2 regions of the Shinella sp. G-2 genome follow, and region 1 is predicted to be linked to the other one. Evidence: predicted binding sites of a transcription regulator. Region 1 holds the regulator's gene; the other holds the start of a gene.
What was found. Region 1 encodes HrcA, which represses chaperone genes, less so after heat shock. Its sites were predicted from a motif close to GTTAGCACTCNCNNNNNGNGAGTGCTAAC; they were not measured.
Positions count from the first base shown of each region.

Region 2: a site for HrcA is predicted at 5,560-5,588, ahead of groES (co-chaperone GroES). Genes of this name have one in related genera too.

Region 1 covers NZ_JBBEYH010000017.1:56,115-63,386, forward strand. The annotation lists gene hemW (radical SAM family heme chaperone HemW) at 1-72, opposite strand, end outside; gene rdgB (RdgB/HAM1 family non-canonical purine NTP pyrophosphatase) at 79-723, opposite strand; gene V8U06_RS20880 (VOC family protein) at 731-1,147, opposite strand; gene rph (ribonuclease PH) at 1,161-1,877, opposite strand; gene hrcA (heat-inducible transcriptional repressor HrcA) at 2,029-3,111, shown strand; gene grpE (nucleotide exchange factor GrpE) at 3,246-3,857, shown strand; gene V8U06_RS20900 (sulfite exporter TauE/SafE family protein) at 4,078-4,824, shown strand; gene ptsN (PTS IIA-like nitrogen regulatory protein PtsN) at 4,905-5,369, opposite strand; gene hpf (ribosome hibernation-promoting factor, HPF/YfiA family) at 5,443-6,018, opposite strand; gene rpoN (RNA polymerase factor sigma-54) at 6,269-7,272, opposite strand, start outside.
Region 2 covers NZ_JBBEYH010000005.1:248,484-255,755, reverse strand. The annotation lists gene V8U06_RS12055 (bifunctional diguanylate cyclase/phosphodiesterase) at 1-2,297, shown strand, start outside; gene V8U06_RS12050 (hypothetical protein) at 2,484-2,930, opposite strand; gene groL (chaperonin GroEL) at 3,514-5,151, opposite strand; gene groES (co-chaperone GroES) at 5,205-5,501, opposite strand; gene V8U06_RS12035 (TIGR01459 family HAD-type hydrolase) at 5,822-6,670, shown strand; gene V8U06_RS12030 (bifunctional riboflavin kinase/FAD synthetase) at 6,691-7,272, shown strand, end outside.

The DNA of each region.
Region 1 (7,272 bases):
ATAGATGCCGAAGCCGGGATCGGAAAGGTCCGAACCCATGCTCGGCCGGATATCGAAGGGCACCGCCGTCATCGCGCCTCAGGCCTTCAGGCAGGTTTCGACGAAGATCTTGAAGGCGCGGGCGCGGTGCGACAACGCCGTCGCGTCGCCCGGCTTCCAGCCATGCTTTTCTTCCGCGCTCATCTCGCCGAAGGTCGTCTCGTAGCCCTCCGGCTGGAAGACGGGATCGTAGCCGAACCCCTTGTCGCCGCGCGGCGGCCAGACGACGTGGCCTTCCACCTCGCCGCGGAAGAGTTCGGTATGGCCGTCCGGCCAGGCGAGGCAGAGCACGGAGACGAAGCGCGCGGTCCGGTCCTTCGCGGCTGTCGCGCCCTTGTCGGCCAGCGCCGTCTCGACCTTCTCCATGGCCATCGCGAAGTCGCGCGTGCCGTCTTCCTTTTCCGCCCAGTTGGCGGTGTAGACGCCCGGCGCGCCGTCGAGCGCGTCGATCACGAGGCCGGAATCGTCCGAGAGGGCCGGCAGGCCCGAGGCTTTCGCCGAGGCGAGCGCCTTGATCGCGGCGTTTTCCTCGAAGGTCGTGCCCGTCTCGTCCGGTTCCGCGAATTTCAGTTCGGCGGCGGACCTGGCGGAAAAGCCGAAGGGGCCGATCAGGTCCTCGATCTCGCGGATCTTTCCGGCATTGTGGCTGGCGACGACGATCGTCTTGGTATCGAGCTTGCGCATAAGGGTCCTAAGCGATGTTCCAGAGGCCGGGCTCGGCACATTCGAGACTGTTGCCGGCGGGGTCGCGGAAATAGATGGAGCGGGCGCCGTTCGGCCAGCGAAAATCCGCTTCGATGGCGATGCCGGCTTCTTCCAGCTTTTTTACCCAGAAATCAAGCGCGGGGCCGGGAACGCGGAAACAGGCATGGCCGGGGCCGTTGGCGCCATGCACCGGTACGGGAAAGGCCTGTGGCGGTGGCGGAACGGCGGTCTCCGTCGCATTGAAGATCAGGAGAACGCCGGCGCCGCAGCGAAAGAAGACGTGGCGGTTGCCCTGCCGCGTGATCCTCTCAAGGCCGAGGATGCCGCCATAGAAGGCTTCCGCCGCGTCGAGGTCGTCCGCATAGAGCGCGGTTTCGAGAATGCCTTCGATCGCGGCGGTCATGGTTCTGCCCTTCTCAGGCGATCGCCTGCTTCTGCAGGGCGACGAGGTCGGCGATGCCGGCGCGGGCGAGCGCCATCAGGCTGGAGAACTCCTCCTCCGTGAACGGCTTGCCTTCCGCGGTGCCCTGGATTTCGACGATGCCGCCCGAACCGGTCATGACGAAGTTGGCATCGGTCTCGGCGGCTGAGTCTTCGAGATAGTCGAGGTCGATCACCGACTGGGCGGCGAAGATGCCGCAGGAGATCGCGGCGACATGGTCCTTCAGGACTTTCTCGACCTTGATCATGTTGCGCGCTTCCATCCACTTCAGGCAGTCGTGGAGGGCGATCCACGCGCCGGTGATGGAGGCGGTGCGGGTGCCGCCATCGGCCTGGATGACGTCGCAATCGACGGTGATCTGGCGTTCGCCCAGGGCTTCGAGGTCGACGATGGCGCGCAGCGAACGGCCGATGAGGCGCTGAATCTCCTGCGTGCGGCCGCCCTGCTTGCCGGCGGCGGCTTCACGCTTCATGCGGTCGCCGGTGGCGCGCGGCAGCATGCCGTATTCGGCCGTCACCCAGCCCTTGCCGCTGTTGCGCAGCCACGGCGGGGTCTTGTCCTCGAGGCTCGCCGTCACCAGCACATGTGTGTCGCCGAACTTGACGAGACAGGAGCCTTCGGCATGCTTGGAAACGTTGCGCTCGAAGGAAACCTTGCGCATCTGATCGGTTTTTCTGCCGGACGGCCGCATTGCGAACTCCTGTCTGAGATATGTGTGTGGCTGCTTTAGACCACTTCGCCGGGCGAGGGAATGGCGCAGGCCGGACGGCCGGGAAAATCCGTTTTGCGCTCGGCGGTGAAATCACTATATTCCCTGGAAATAATAGGGTTGCAGCGGAAAGATGGTTTTCAAGAAGTCTCCGGGTCCTGAAAGTCAGGCCGCGCTCGACGAGCGTTCGGGCGAAATCTTCCGCCGCATCGTGGAAAGCTATCTGGAAAGCGGCGAGCCGCTCGGCTCGCGCAACCTGTCGCGCATCCTTCCCATGTCGCTCTCGCCGGCTTCCGTGCGCAACGTGATGAGCGATCTGGAAGAACTCGGCCTCATCTATTCGCCCCATATCAGCGCCGGCCGCCTGCCGACGCAGCTTGGCCTGCGCTTCTTCGTCGATGCCTTCATGCAGGTCGGCAATATCTCCGCCGAAGACCGCGCCTCCATCGAGCGTCATGTGCGCCCGCATGGCCAGAAGCATACGGCGGTGGAGACCATGATGAACGAGGCGAGCCAGGCGCTGTCGGGCATGTCGCGCGGCGCGGGGCTCGTCATCACCACCAAGAACGACGCCGTTCTGAAGCATGTCGAGTTCATCCGGCTGGAGCCGACCAAGGCGCTGGTCGTGCTGGTCGGCGATCACGACCAGGTGGAAAACCGCATCATCGAATTGCCGGCCGGCGTCACCGGCTCGCAGCTCACCGAAGCGGCCAACTTCCTCAACGCGCATCTTGCCGGCAACACGCTGCTGGAAGCGCGCTCGCAGCTCGAGCGCCTGCGCGGCGAGATCAGCAGCGAGCTCGACAAACTGTCGCAGGACCTCGTCGAGCGCGGCCTTGCCGTCTGGTCCGGCGGTTTCGAGGAGGCAAAGCCGACACGGCTCATCGTGCGCGGCCGGGCAAACCTTCTCGAAGGTCTTGCGGGTGCCGACGATATCGACCGTCTGCGTATGCTCTTCGACGACCTGGAGCGCAAGGACAGCCTGATCGAACTCCTCAATCTCGCCGAGACGGGGCCGGGCGTGCGCATCTTCATCGGCTCGGAGAACAAGCTCTTCTCGCTCTCGGGTTCCTCGCTCATCGTCGCGCCCTACCGCGACAGCGACGACAAGATCGTCGGCGCCGTCGGCGTCATCGGGCCGACGCGGCTCAACTATTCCCGTATCGTGCCCATGGTGGATTATACGGCCCAGCTTATGTCGCGGCTTTCGCGCTAAAGCATGGTTGCGCAAGCGCGTGTGGCGTCGGCATGCCATTCATTGCGCCGTCAATCCGCCCTCGGCCCTTGATTTTTCAGGCCCAAAGCTCGATATCGGGCGCAACCCCTTAGAAATGCAATTCGGAGACCGTCATGACCGACGAGAACAAGAAACACGGACCTGACGAAGCGGTGGAAAACAACGTTGCCGCTGAAGCTGATGGTACGGTCGAGGCCGCAATCCCTGCCGAGCCCGATCCCGTCGACGCGCTGCGTGCTGAAAACGCCGATCTTCGCGACCGGTACCTGCGCCTCGCCGCCGAGATGGACAACCTGCGCCGCCGCACCGAGCGCGACGTGAAGGATGCCAAGTCCTATTCCGTCGCCGGCTTTGCGCGCGACATGCTGGCCGTGTCCGACAACCTGCGCCGTGCGCTGGATGCCATTCCGGCCGAAGCCAAGGAGACCGGCGATGCCGGCCTCACCGCGCTGGCCGAAGGCGTCGAGATGACCGAGCGCTCGATGCTTGCCGCGCTCGAGCGCCATGGCGTGCGCAAGATCGAGCCGATGGGCGAGAAGTTCGACCCGAACTTCCACCAGGCCATGTTCGAGGTGCCGAACGCCGAGATCGCCAACAACACGGTCGTTCAGGTCGTGCAGGCCGGCTTCGTCATCGGCGAGCGCGTGCTGCGTCCGGCCATGGTCGGCGTATCCAAGGGCGGCCCGAAGGCGTCCGCAGGCGAGACCAGCACCGCACAGGCCTGACCGGCCCGACAAGCCCATTCCCGCGCCCGTATCCGCAAGGATGCGGGCGTTTGATTGTCTGCAAACGTCTCCCGCCCGCCGCCATCTGCGGCTTCACCTCGGCGCGACGGGAGAAGCTCGCGCCTCGGCGTTCGTCTTGCCCGGCATTGCCTCTTGCGGCATTCTCCCGGCAACCCCACTGGCCGACCGTGTCGGCATTTCCCGTCCGAAAGGATTATCCTTGCCCGAAACCGTGTGGATCATTGCGCTCGGCGCAATCGTCGCGGGCTTCGTTCAGGGTCTCTCCGGCTTCGCCTTCGGGCTGGTTGCCATGTCCTTCTGGGCCTGGACGGTGGAGTCGCAACTGGCTGCGGTGCTGGTGGTCTTCGGGGCGCTGACGGGACAGGTGGTCGGGGCCTTTTCCGTCCGGCGCGGTTTCAGCCTGCCGCTGCTCCTGCCGTTCCTTCTTGGCGGCCTTGCCGGCATTCCCATCGGCACGGCGATCCTGCCCTTGCTGGACGCGCGGCTCTTCAAGATCCTGCTCGGCCTGCTGCTGGTCGTCTGGTGCCCCATCATGCTGTTTTCCCGGGCGCTGCCGCCCGTGCGCTTCGGCGGCCGGCTTGCCGATGGCGCGGCCGGGCTCATCGGCGGCGTCATGGCGGGCCTCGGCGGCTTTTCCGGTCCCGTGCCGACGCTCTGGTGCACCCTCAGGCAGATGGACAAGGACAGCCAGCGCACCGTCATCCAGAACTTCAACCTGGCGACGCTCGCCGTCACCATGGCGACCTATTGCGCCACGGGCGTGGTCACGGCGCAAATGGTGCCGATGTTCGCCGTCGTCGCCCCGGCCATGCTGCTGCCGACGCTCTTCGGCAGCCGGCTTTATATCGGCATCAGCGAGGCGGCGTTCCGCCGCATCGTGCTCGGCCTGCTCACCGTCTCGGGCGTTGCGATGCTCGCCGCCACGCTGCCGACGTTTCTCGCGTAAGTCCGGGCGAACGAAAACCGCCGCAGGACAGAAGGTCCGCGGCGGTTTTCGCAAGCAATCGATATCGGTATCGCGCGGCCTCAGGCCGCGTTGGACGCCTGTTCCTCGCTGAGGCAGGCGTAGATGGCGCTCTCGCTGTCGGAGGCGCGCAGCTTGGCGACCATTGCCGGATCGCGCAGCACGCGGGCGATCCGCGAGAGGGCTTTCAGATGATCCGCGCCGGCGCCTTCCGGCGCAAGCAGCAGGAAGACGAGGTCGACCGGCTGGTCGTCCAGGGCCTCGAAGTCGACGGGAGTTTCGAGCCTCGCAAAGAGGCCGGTGATCTGCGAAAGCTCCTTCAGCTTGCCGTGCGGAATGGCGATGCCATTGCCGACGCCGGTCGAACCGAGTCGCTCGCGCTGAAGGATGACGTCGAAGATCTCACGTTCCGGAATTCCGGTGATCTTGGCCGCTTTTACCGCCAGCTCCTGAAGCAACTGCTTCTTGGAATTGGCCTTCATCGCCGGAATAATCGCACTCTGCTGCAGTAGACCTGCCAATGCCATGCTCTTGTCCTCGTGCGCTGGGTGAAGGGATTGAAGAAGCGTGGTGCCCGTCCCGGCACCACGCTCCCGTCACTCAGCCTTTGATATTGGCCGCGTCTATCCAGCCAATATTTCCGTCGTTGCGTCGGTAGACGATATTGAGCTGCTCCGATCCGGCGCTGCGGAAGAGAAGAACCGGCTCGTCCGTCATGTCGAGCGCCATGACGGCGCTTGCGACGGACATCGTCCTGAGTTTCTTCGTGCTTTCCGCAACGATGGTCGGGGCGTAGTCCTCGGGAAGCTCGTCGTCTTCGTCGGGGACCGAATCCATCACCGTGTAGGCCACTTCTGCAAAGGCGTCGTGACCATTGCCATTGTGGTGTGCCTTGAGTTTGCGCTTGTACCGGCGAAGGCGTTTTTCGATCCGCTCCGAGGCTGCCTGGAAGGCTGCCAGCGGATCGTTTGCCTCGCCATTGGCCTGCAAGGCCATGCCCGTATCCAGGTGAAGCTTGCAGTCCGCACTGTACCGCGATCCCGCTTTTTCCACGGTGACCTGGCTCGAATATCCTCCGTCAAAATATTTGGTTACGGCTTCTCCGACCTGCTCTTCAATACGCTGGCGGAAGCTGTCGCCGATTTCCATATGTTTACCGGACACACGCACACTCATGGAGGTTACCTCTCTTTCATGATTTGCGCGCACCAGTCTATTCCAACCTCATCTGCGTTCCAAGCTTTTCACGCATGCGCTGTTTGCTGCATCGCACGCTCAAGAAAAGCGGGGATATGTTTGGAAGTCCGGTATGCCTTCCCTTCGGAAGTGGGGCGCGCATTAGCCCTTCCTGTTCGCGAAGTCAATTGGCGGATTCAGTGATCGTTAACGTCTTGAGGGCTGAAACGCCGCTTATCCCGGCTTTGTTTCAGCCGCCGGCCGCCTTTGCGAGCGCCCGCTTTTCGCGCCGGCGCTGGACGGAGGAGGGGATGTTCATCGCCTCGCGGTATTTCGCGACCGTCCGGCGGGCGAGATCCACGCCGCCCTTTCGCAGTGCATCGACGATATCGTCGTCGGACAGCACGGCTTCGGGGGCTTCCTGCGCGATCATGGTGCGGATGCGGTGACGCACGCTCTCGGCCGAGTGGGAATCACCGCCCTCGGCCGAACCGATGGAGACGGTGAAGAAATATTTCAGCTCGAACAGCCCGCGCGGCGTCAGCATGTACTTGTTCGAGGTGACGCGGCTCACCGTCGACTCGTGCATCTTGATCGCCTCGGCGATGGTTTTCAGGTTGAGCGGGCGCAGATGATCGACGCCGTGCAGCAGGAAGGCGTCCTGCTGCCGAACGATCTCCATTGCCACCTTCATGATGGTGCGGGCACGCTGGTCGAGACTGCGCGTCAGCCAGTTGGCCGTCTGCAGGCAATCGTTGAGGAAGGTGTAGTCGGCGCTGTCGCGGCTCGTGCGGCGGGAGACGGCGGCGTAGTAGTCGCGGTTGACGAGGACGCGCGGCAGCGTGTCGGCGTTGAGTTCGACATGCCAGGTGCCGTCGGGCGCGGCCCGCACGATGATGTCGGGCACCACGGCCTCCGAGGCGCTGGTCTCGTAGCGCGTGCCGGGCTTGGGATCGAGCTTGCGGATTTCCGCCAGCATGTCGAGCAGGTCTTCTTCGCCGACGCCGCAGAGCTTCTTCAGCGTCGCGAAGTCGCGCCGGGCGAGCAGTTCGAGATTGTCCAGCAGCACGGCCATGGCCGGGTCCAGCCGGTCGAGCGCCCGAAGCTGGATGGCGAGGCATTCGCTGAGCGTACGGGCGAAGACACCCGGCGGGTCCAGTTCCTGCAGGCGGGCGAGCACGCGCTCGATGTCGGCAGCGGGCTTGCCGAGCTTCAGCGCCGTCTCCGCCGTGCTGCCCTGCAGGTAGCCGGCCT
Region 2 (7,272 bases), on a different contig from region 1:
CGCAATCGGCCGGGCGCGAGCGCGCGCTTGCCACCGTCCTGATGGCACTCGGCGTCGTGTCGCTGCATTTCACCGCCATGGCCGCCGTCACGGTCGAAGCCGGCCTGATGCCGATCAGCGACGACACGCTGATCTCGACGAGCCTCATGGTGCCGCTGATCGCCGTCGTCGCCTTCTCGCTGCTTTTCACGGGCCTTACGGCCGCCGTCTTCGCCCGCCAGGCCGAACTTGCCGCCAGCGAAAGCACGCGCCAGTTCGCCATGCTCGTCCAGGGCGTCAAGGACTACGCCATCTATATGCTGGATCCGGACGGCCGCGTCGCCAACTGGAACGAGGGCGCCGAGCGGCACAAGGGCTACAAGGCGCATGAAATCGTCGGCCGGCATTTTTCCGAATTCTACAGCGCGGAAGACCGGCTTGCCGGCCTGCCGGAGCGCGCCCTGCGTATTGCCCGTCTGGAAGGCAAGTACGAGAACGAGGGCTGGCGCTACCGCAAGGATGGCTCCCGCTTCTGGGCGAATGTCGTGCTGGACCCGATCCACGATGCCGGCGGCCTGCTTGTCGGCTATGCCAAGATCACCAAGGACATCACCGTTGAAAAGGCCAATGCCGACCGGCTGGCCGCGGTGACGAAGAATCTCGATCTGGCACTCGAAAACATGTCGCAGGGCCTCTGCCTCTTCGACAAGGACGAGCGCCTGCTGATCGCCAACCGCCGCTACAGCGAAATCTACGGTTTCCCGGAAGGCAGCGTCCAGCCGGGCATGACGCTGCGCGAGATCGTCGATGCGGGCGTCGCCGCCATCTACGCCGATCCGGCTGTCCGGCAGTCCAAGGCGCGTGACGTCTATGCGCGCCGCCGCGCGGCGATCCAGGCCAACGACGGCGGGGCGACGGTCGAAAAGCTGCCGAACGGCGTCTCGGTGCAGCTGCGCTATCGCACCCTGCCGGATGGCGCCTGGGTCGCGACCTATGAGGACGTGTCCGAGCGCCTGCGTTCGGAGGAGCAGATCTCGTTCCTCGCCCGCCATGACAGCCTCACCGGCCTGCCGAACCGTGCGAGCTTCAACGACCGGCTCGATGGCGAACTCGTTTCCGCCCGCCGCTCGGGCGGCAAGGTGGCGGCCATCGGCATCGACCTGGACAAGTTCAAGGAAATCAACGACACGCGCGGCCATGCGGCGGGCGACGAGGTTCTGGTGACGTTGTCGCGCCGCATGCAGGCCTGCCTCGAGGCCGACGAGACGGTCGCCCGTTTCGGCGGCGACGAATTCGCCGCCGCCAAGCGCTTCGAGGACATGTCGGACCTGACCGACTTCCTCCAGCGTCTCGAAACCTGCCTGAACGAAGAGATCCGCATCGACGGTTACGACATCAAGCCGGGCGCAAGCCTCGGTGTCGCGATCTATCCGCAGGACGCCGACAATATCGAAGCGCTGCTCAACAATGCCGACCTTGCCATGTACCGCGCCAAGGAAGCGCTGACCCAGACGGTCTGCTTCTACGAGGTTTCCATGGACGAGGCCGCGCGCAGCCGCCGTCTCATCGCCAACGATCTGTGGCAGGCGGTGGAGCGCAAGGAACTGCAACTGCACTATCAGGTGCAGAAGGCGGTCCATTCCGGCGAGACGGTCGGCTACGAGGTGCTGCTGCGCTGGCACCATCCGGTGCGCGGCACCATTCCGCCGGGCGAGTTCATTCCGATCGCCGAAGAATGCGGCGCCATCCTGCCGATCGGCGAATGGGTGCTGCGCGAAGCCTGCCGCGAGGCCGCGACCTGGGACAACGACCACAAGATCGCCGTCAACCTGTCGCCGGTCCAGCTCGGCAATGCCGATGTTGCCGATCTCGTGCAGCGCGTCCTCATCGAAACCGGCCTCAGCCCGCACCGTCTCGAGCTGGAAATCACCGAATCGACCATCATCGGCGACAAGGAGCGCGCGTTGCACACGCTGCGCCGCATCAAGGCCTTCGGCGTCACCATCGCCATCGACGACTTCGGCACGGGCTATTCCTCGCTGGAAACCCTGCGCGCCTTCCCCTTCGACAAGATCAAGCTCGACCGCAGCTTCATGAACGAGGTGGAGGCAAGCCCCGAGGCGAAGGCCATTATCCGCGCCATTCTCGCCCTCGGCCAGACGCTGCGCGTGCCGGTTCTCGCCGAAGGCGTCGAGACGCGCAGCCAGCTCGATATCCTGCTGGACGAAGGCTGCGACGAGGCGCAGGGCTATTTCCTCGGCCGCCCGGTGCCGATAGAGCGCATTCGCGTCGATGATGAAAAGGACGAGGCGGCCTGAGAGGGCCGCTCGTCGGTACCGTCCCGCGTTCCCTGCCGGAACCGTCTGCCGGCAAGAGGAGAGGAGAGGGCGCTGCCGCTGCCCTCAAGCGTCCATTCGGAAACCCCGTGCCTCGACCTCCTCGCTCCACGTGCGGGCAGAGCGTGCCGTCAGGCCTGCGATGCTTTTCGATTGCCGTAAGGCAGCTTACTGCCGCTTGAAGCGGCGCCCCGCCAGGTCGATCTGGAAGCGCGGAAAGATGAAGACGCCGATGATCGTGCCGGCATATTTCTCCTCGAGACCCGTCGATTCCCCGACGCAGAACACCGGCTGGCGCGGCGCGCCGTCGAGATGGATGGTCGTCGAGAAACAGAAGGACGACGAGGAGGCCGCGGCCTGCTCGAAGAGTTCCAGCACACGCGTGCGATCGAGCGGCTCGTAACAGCGGATGAGGTTCAGGAGGCCGCAGGTGCGCTGCGGCAGGCCATGCGCCTGCATCGCCTTTTCGCCGAGCGCGAAGAGGCCGTTGGAGAGATCGCCGGTCCAGCGCTCCGTCACGCAATATTGCGTCAGCAGCTCGTTGTCCGTGTCGTCGAAATCCATCGAGCCCGGCAGGAAGGGCGACGAGAGATCGGTCTTGATTATTTTGAACACCTACGACCCCAGGGCAGTTGCTCGAATTGAATCCGCACGTCCCACCCTTGCTGGGAACGACATGCTAAAAAGCGGCCCCCGGCTGACATTCCCTCGAAGTCCGCCGAACCACTTTCTCATGTACTGAACTGCGTCCGGCTCCTGCGATGTGCATCGGATCGGACGTACGCGCAAAAACTGCCGGTGACGCTCCCTCAAGGTCGTCCGGCAATTATGGGATTACGGGAATTCCGGCTGCGCACCGACTGGCTATCGAAAGCTGGCGCCTGAACCCCAGTGAATCTTTAAAGTTCACTTGGGGCGACTTTATAGTGGGTTTTTTGATACCATCAACGGCTTTTTGATAATTATTGTACAATTGAAAAAATTCTTTTCACGGCAACGATGCAGCCCCGCGACCGCCCGGGCAAACAAAAAGGGCGATCCGAAGACCGCCCTTTCCGAACTGAACCGGTTTGGCTCAGATGCAAGACCCGAAAGTCTTACATCATGTCCATGCCGCAGTTCAGCGCGCTTGACGCGCTGAACCACTTAAGTGCATGGGCGAAGCTTGATGGTCACGTTGCGATAGGCTGTTCGCCTATCACATCATGTCCATGCCGCCCATACCGCCCATGCCGCCCGGCATTGCCGGAGAGTCCTTCTTCGGCAGTTCGGCGATCATGGCTTCCGTCGTGATCAGCAGCGAAGCAACCGAAGCGGCGTTCTGCAGGGCCGTGCGGACAACCTTGACCGGGTCGACGATGCCGAGCTGGATCAGGTCGCCATATTCGCCGGTCTGGGCGTTGTAGCCGTAGTTGTCTTCGTTCTTCTCGAGGATCTTGCCGACGACGATGGAGGCTTCGTCACCTGCGTTGTCAGCGATCTGGCGAACGAGGGCCTGGAGCGCGCGGCGGATGATGTTGATGCCGGCTTCCTGGTCGTCGTTGACGCCCTTGACGGTGATCTTCGTGGAGGAACGGAGCAGGGCAACGCCACCGCCCGGTACGATGCCTTCCTGAACGGCAGCGCGCGTCGCGTTGAGGGCGTCGTCGATGCGGTCCTTCTTTTCCTTCACTTCGATTTCCGTCGAGCCGCCGACGCGGATGACGGCAACGCCGCCAGCGAGCTTGGCAAGGCGTTCCTGCAGCTTCTCGCGGTCGTAGTCCGAAGAGGTTTCTTCGATCTGGGCCTTGATCTGCGCGACGCGGCCTTCGATTTCAGCCTTCTGGCCGGCACCGTCGACGATCGTCGTGTTTTCCTTGGAGATCGAAACCTTCTTCGCACGGCCGAGCATGTCGAGCGTGACGTTTTCGAGCTTGATGCCGAGGTCTTCGGAGATGACAGTGCCGCCCGTCAGGATGGCGATGTCTTCGAGCATGGCCTTGCGGCGGTCGCCGAAGCCCGGAGCCTTGACGGCAGCGATCTTGAGGCCGCCACGCAGCTTGTTGACGACGAGCGTAGCAAGGGCTTCGCCTTCGACGTCTTCAGCGACGATGACCAGCGGCTTGCCGGTCTGGACGACGGCTTCGAGAACCGGGAGCATGGCCTGGAGGTTCGACAGCTTCTTCTCGTGCAGGAGAATGAAGGCGTCTTCGAGGTCTGCGACCATCTTTTCCGGGTTGGTCACGAAGTAGGGCGACAGGTAGCCGCGGTCGAACTGCATGCCTTCGACGACTTCGAGTTCGGTTTCGGCGGTCTTGGCTTCTTCAACCGTGATGACGCCTTCGTTGCCGACGCGCTGCATGGCTTCGGCAATGTCGAGGCCGATCTGGCGCTCGCCGTTGGCCGAGATCGTGCCGACCTGGGCAACTTCTTCCGAGGTGTTGATCTTCTTGGCCTTGGCCTGGAGATCCTTGACGACTTCGGCAACGGCGAGGTCGATGCCGCGCTTCAGGTCCATCGGGTTCATGCCGGCGGCAACAGCCTTGGAGCCTTCGCGAACGATGGCTTGGGCGAGAACCGTTGCGGTCGTCGTGCCGTCGCCGGCGATGTCGTTGGTCTTCGAAGCGACTTCGCGGACCATCTGGGCGCCCATGTTCTCGAACTTGTCTTCCAGTTCGATTTCCTTGGCGACGGAAACGCCGTCCTTGGTGATGCGCGGTGCGCCGAAGGACTTGTCGATGACGACGTTACGACCCTTCGGGCCGAGCGTTACCTTGACTGCGTCTGCGAGGATGTCGACGCCACGCAGCATCTTTTCGCGCGCGCTGCGGCCGAACTTTACTTCTTTGGCTGCCATTGTGAGAACTCCTGAAGAGGTGTCAGCTGAATTGGGAAGGAATTATCGGCGGATCAGCCGATGATGCCCATGATGTCGGCTTCCTTCATGATCAGAAGGTCTTCGCCGTTGAGCTTGACTTCGGTGCCCGACCACTTGCCGAACAGGACGCGGTCGCCAACCTTGACGTCGAGAGCGACGATCTTGCCGCTTTCGTCACGGGCGCCGGAACCGACGGCGACGATTTCGCCTTCCTGCGGCTTTTCCTTGGCGGTATCCGGGATGATGATCCCGCCCTTGGTCTTTTCTTCGGACTCGACGCGACGAACGACGACGCGGTCGTGAAGCGGGCGGAAGTTGGTGCTTGCCATTGTCTTTTCCCTCGATCAAATGACATTGCGGATCACGAAACGGATCCGTTGGATTGGTGTTAGCACTCCTCTTTGCAGAGTGCTAGCGGAGCCGAGATAGGCGGCGGCACGTTCGGAGTCAAGAACGGCGCCTTCAATTTATTTCGGCCGGAATGGTTACCGCCGCCCGCCAGATGGGGGTGCTGTCGCACGCCATCAAGTCAACATCGTGAATTTTCGGCTGTTTCCCTGTGGACGGGGCAAAATTGCGTGGAGAGGCTTGTTTTCTTGCCGTCCCTTTGCAATGTCAGCCGGGCTCGATTTCGACACGGGAAACCCTGATGGCTCAACGCATCCAATCCTTCCGCGACATCGCCGCGCAGTATGACGTGGTGCTCTGCGACGTCTGGGGCGTCCTGCACAACGGCGTCGAGGCCTTTTCCTACGCCTCCGAGGCGCTGGCCGAAGCCCGTGCCGCGGGCCTCGCCGTCGTGCTGATCACCAATTCGCCGCGCCCGCATCCCGGCGTGAAGGTGCAGATCCGCGGCCTCGGCGTGCTCGATGAGGCCTATGACCGCATCGTCACCTCGGGCGACGTCACCCGTGCGCTGATCGAAGCCGCGCCGAAGAAGGTCTATTTCATCGGGGCGGACAAGGATTCTCCGCTGCTCGACGGTCTCGGCACCGAAGAGGTCGGGGCGGACGAGGCCGAGGTCGTGGTCTGTGCGGGTCTGCGCGACGACGAGGTGGAGACGATCGAGGACTATCGCGCGGAGCTGACGGCGCTCGCCGCCCGCAAGCTGCCCTTCATCTGCGCCAATCCCGATCTCGTCGTCGAACGCGGTCACAGGCTCATCCCCTGCGCCGGTGCGATCGCACAGCTTTACGAAGACCTCGGCGGCACGACGCGCATCGCCGGCAAGCCGCATCGCCCGATCTACGAAAAGTCGCTGGCCGAGGCGCGCGCGGTGCACGGCGACTTCGACATGTCCCGGGTGATCGCCATCGGCGACGGCATGCCCACCGACGTGCGCGGCGCCGAAGCCTATGGCCTCGACGTGCTCTATATCTCGGGCGGCATCCACGCCCAGCACTATGTCGAAGCCGGCCGCACCGACGAGGCGAAGCTGGACGCCTTCCTCGCGCAAGAAAACGCCCACCCGAAATGGTGGATCCCCCGGCTGCAGTGACGGGGACGGAGGCGGTCGTCATGACGGTATTTCACAGGAACGAGACGAAGCAGCCGCTGCCGGAGCATCTGCATGGCGGTGTCATCGCCATCGGCAATTTCGACGGCGTGCATCGCGGCCACCAGGCCGTTCTGCAGCGTGCGCTCGACATCGCCGCGGCGCGCGGCGTTCCCGCGCTGGTGCTGACCTTCGAGCCGCATCCGCGCACCGTCTTCCGCCCGCAAACCCCGGTGTTCCGCCTGACGCCCGCGCCGCTGAAGGCGCGCATTCTCGAAGGCATGGGCTTTTCCGCCGTCATCGAATATCCCTTCGACCGCTCGTTCTCGGAAATCTCCGCCCACGATTTCATCCGCGACATCCTGATGGACTGGCTGCACGCCTCCGAGGTCGTCACGGGCTTCGACTTCCATTTCGGCAAGGGCAGGGAAGGCGGACCGGCCTTCCTGATGGCGGCCGGCGAGGAGAACGGCTTCGGCGTGACGCTGGTCGATGCCTTCCGGGACGAGAACGCCTCGGTCATCTCCTCCAGCTTCATCCGCTCGCTGCTCGGCGAGGGGGCCGTCACGGAAGCGGCCGGCCAGCTCGGCTATCGCTACACGGTC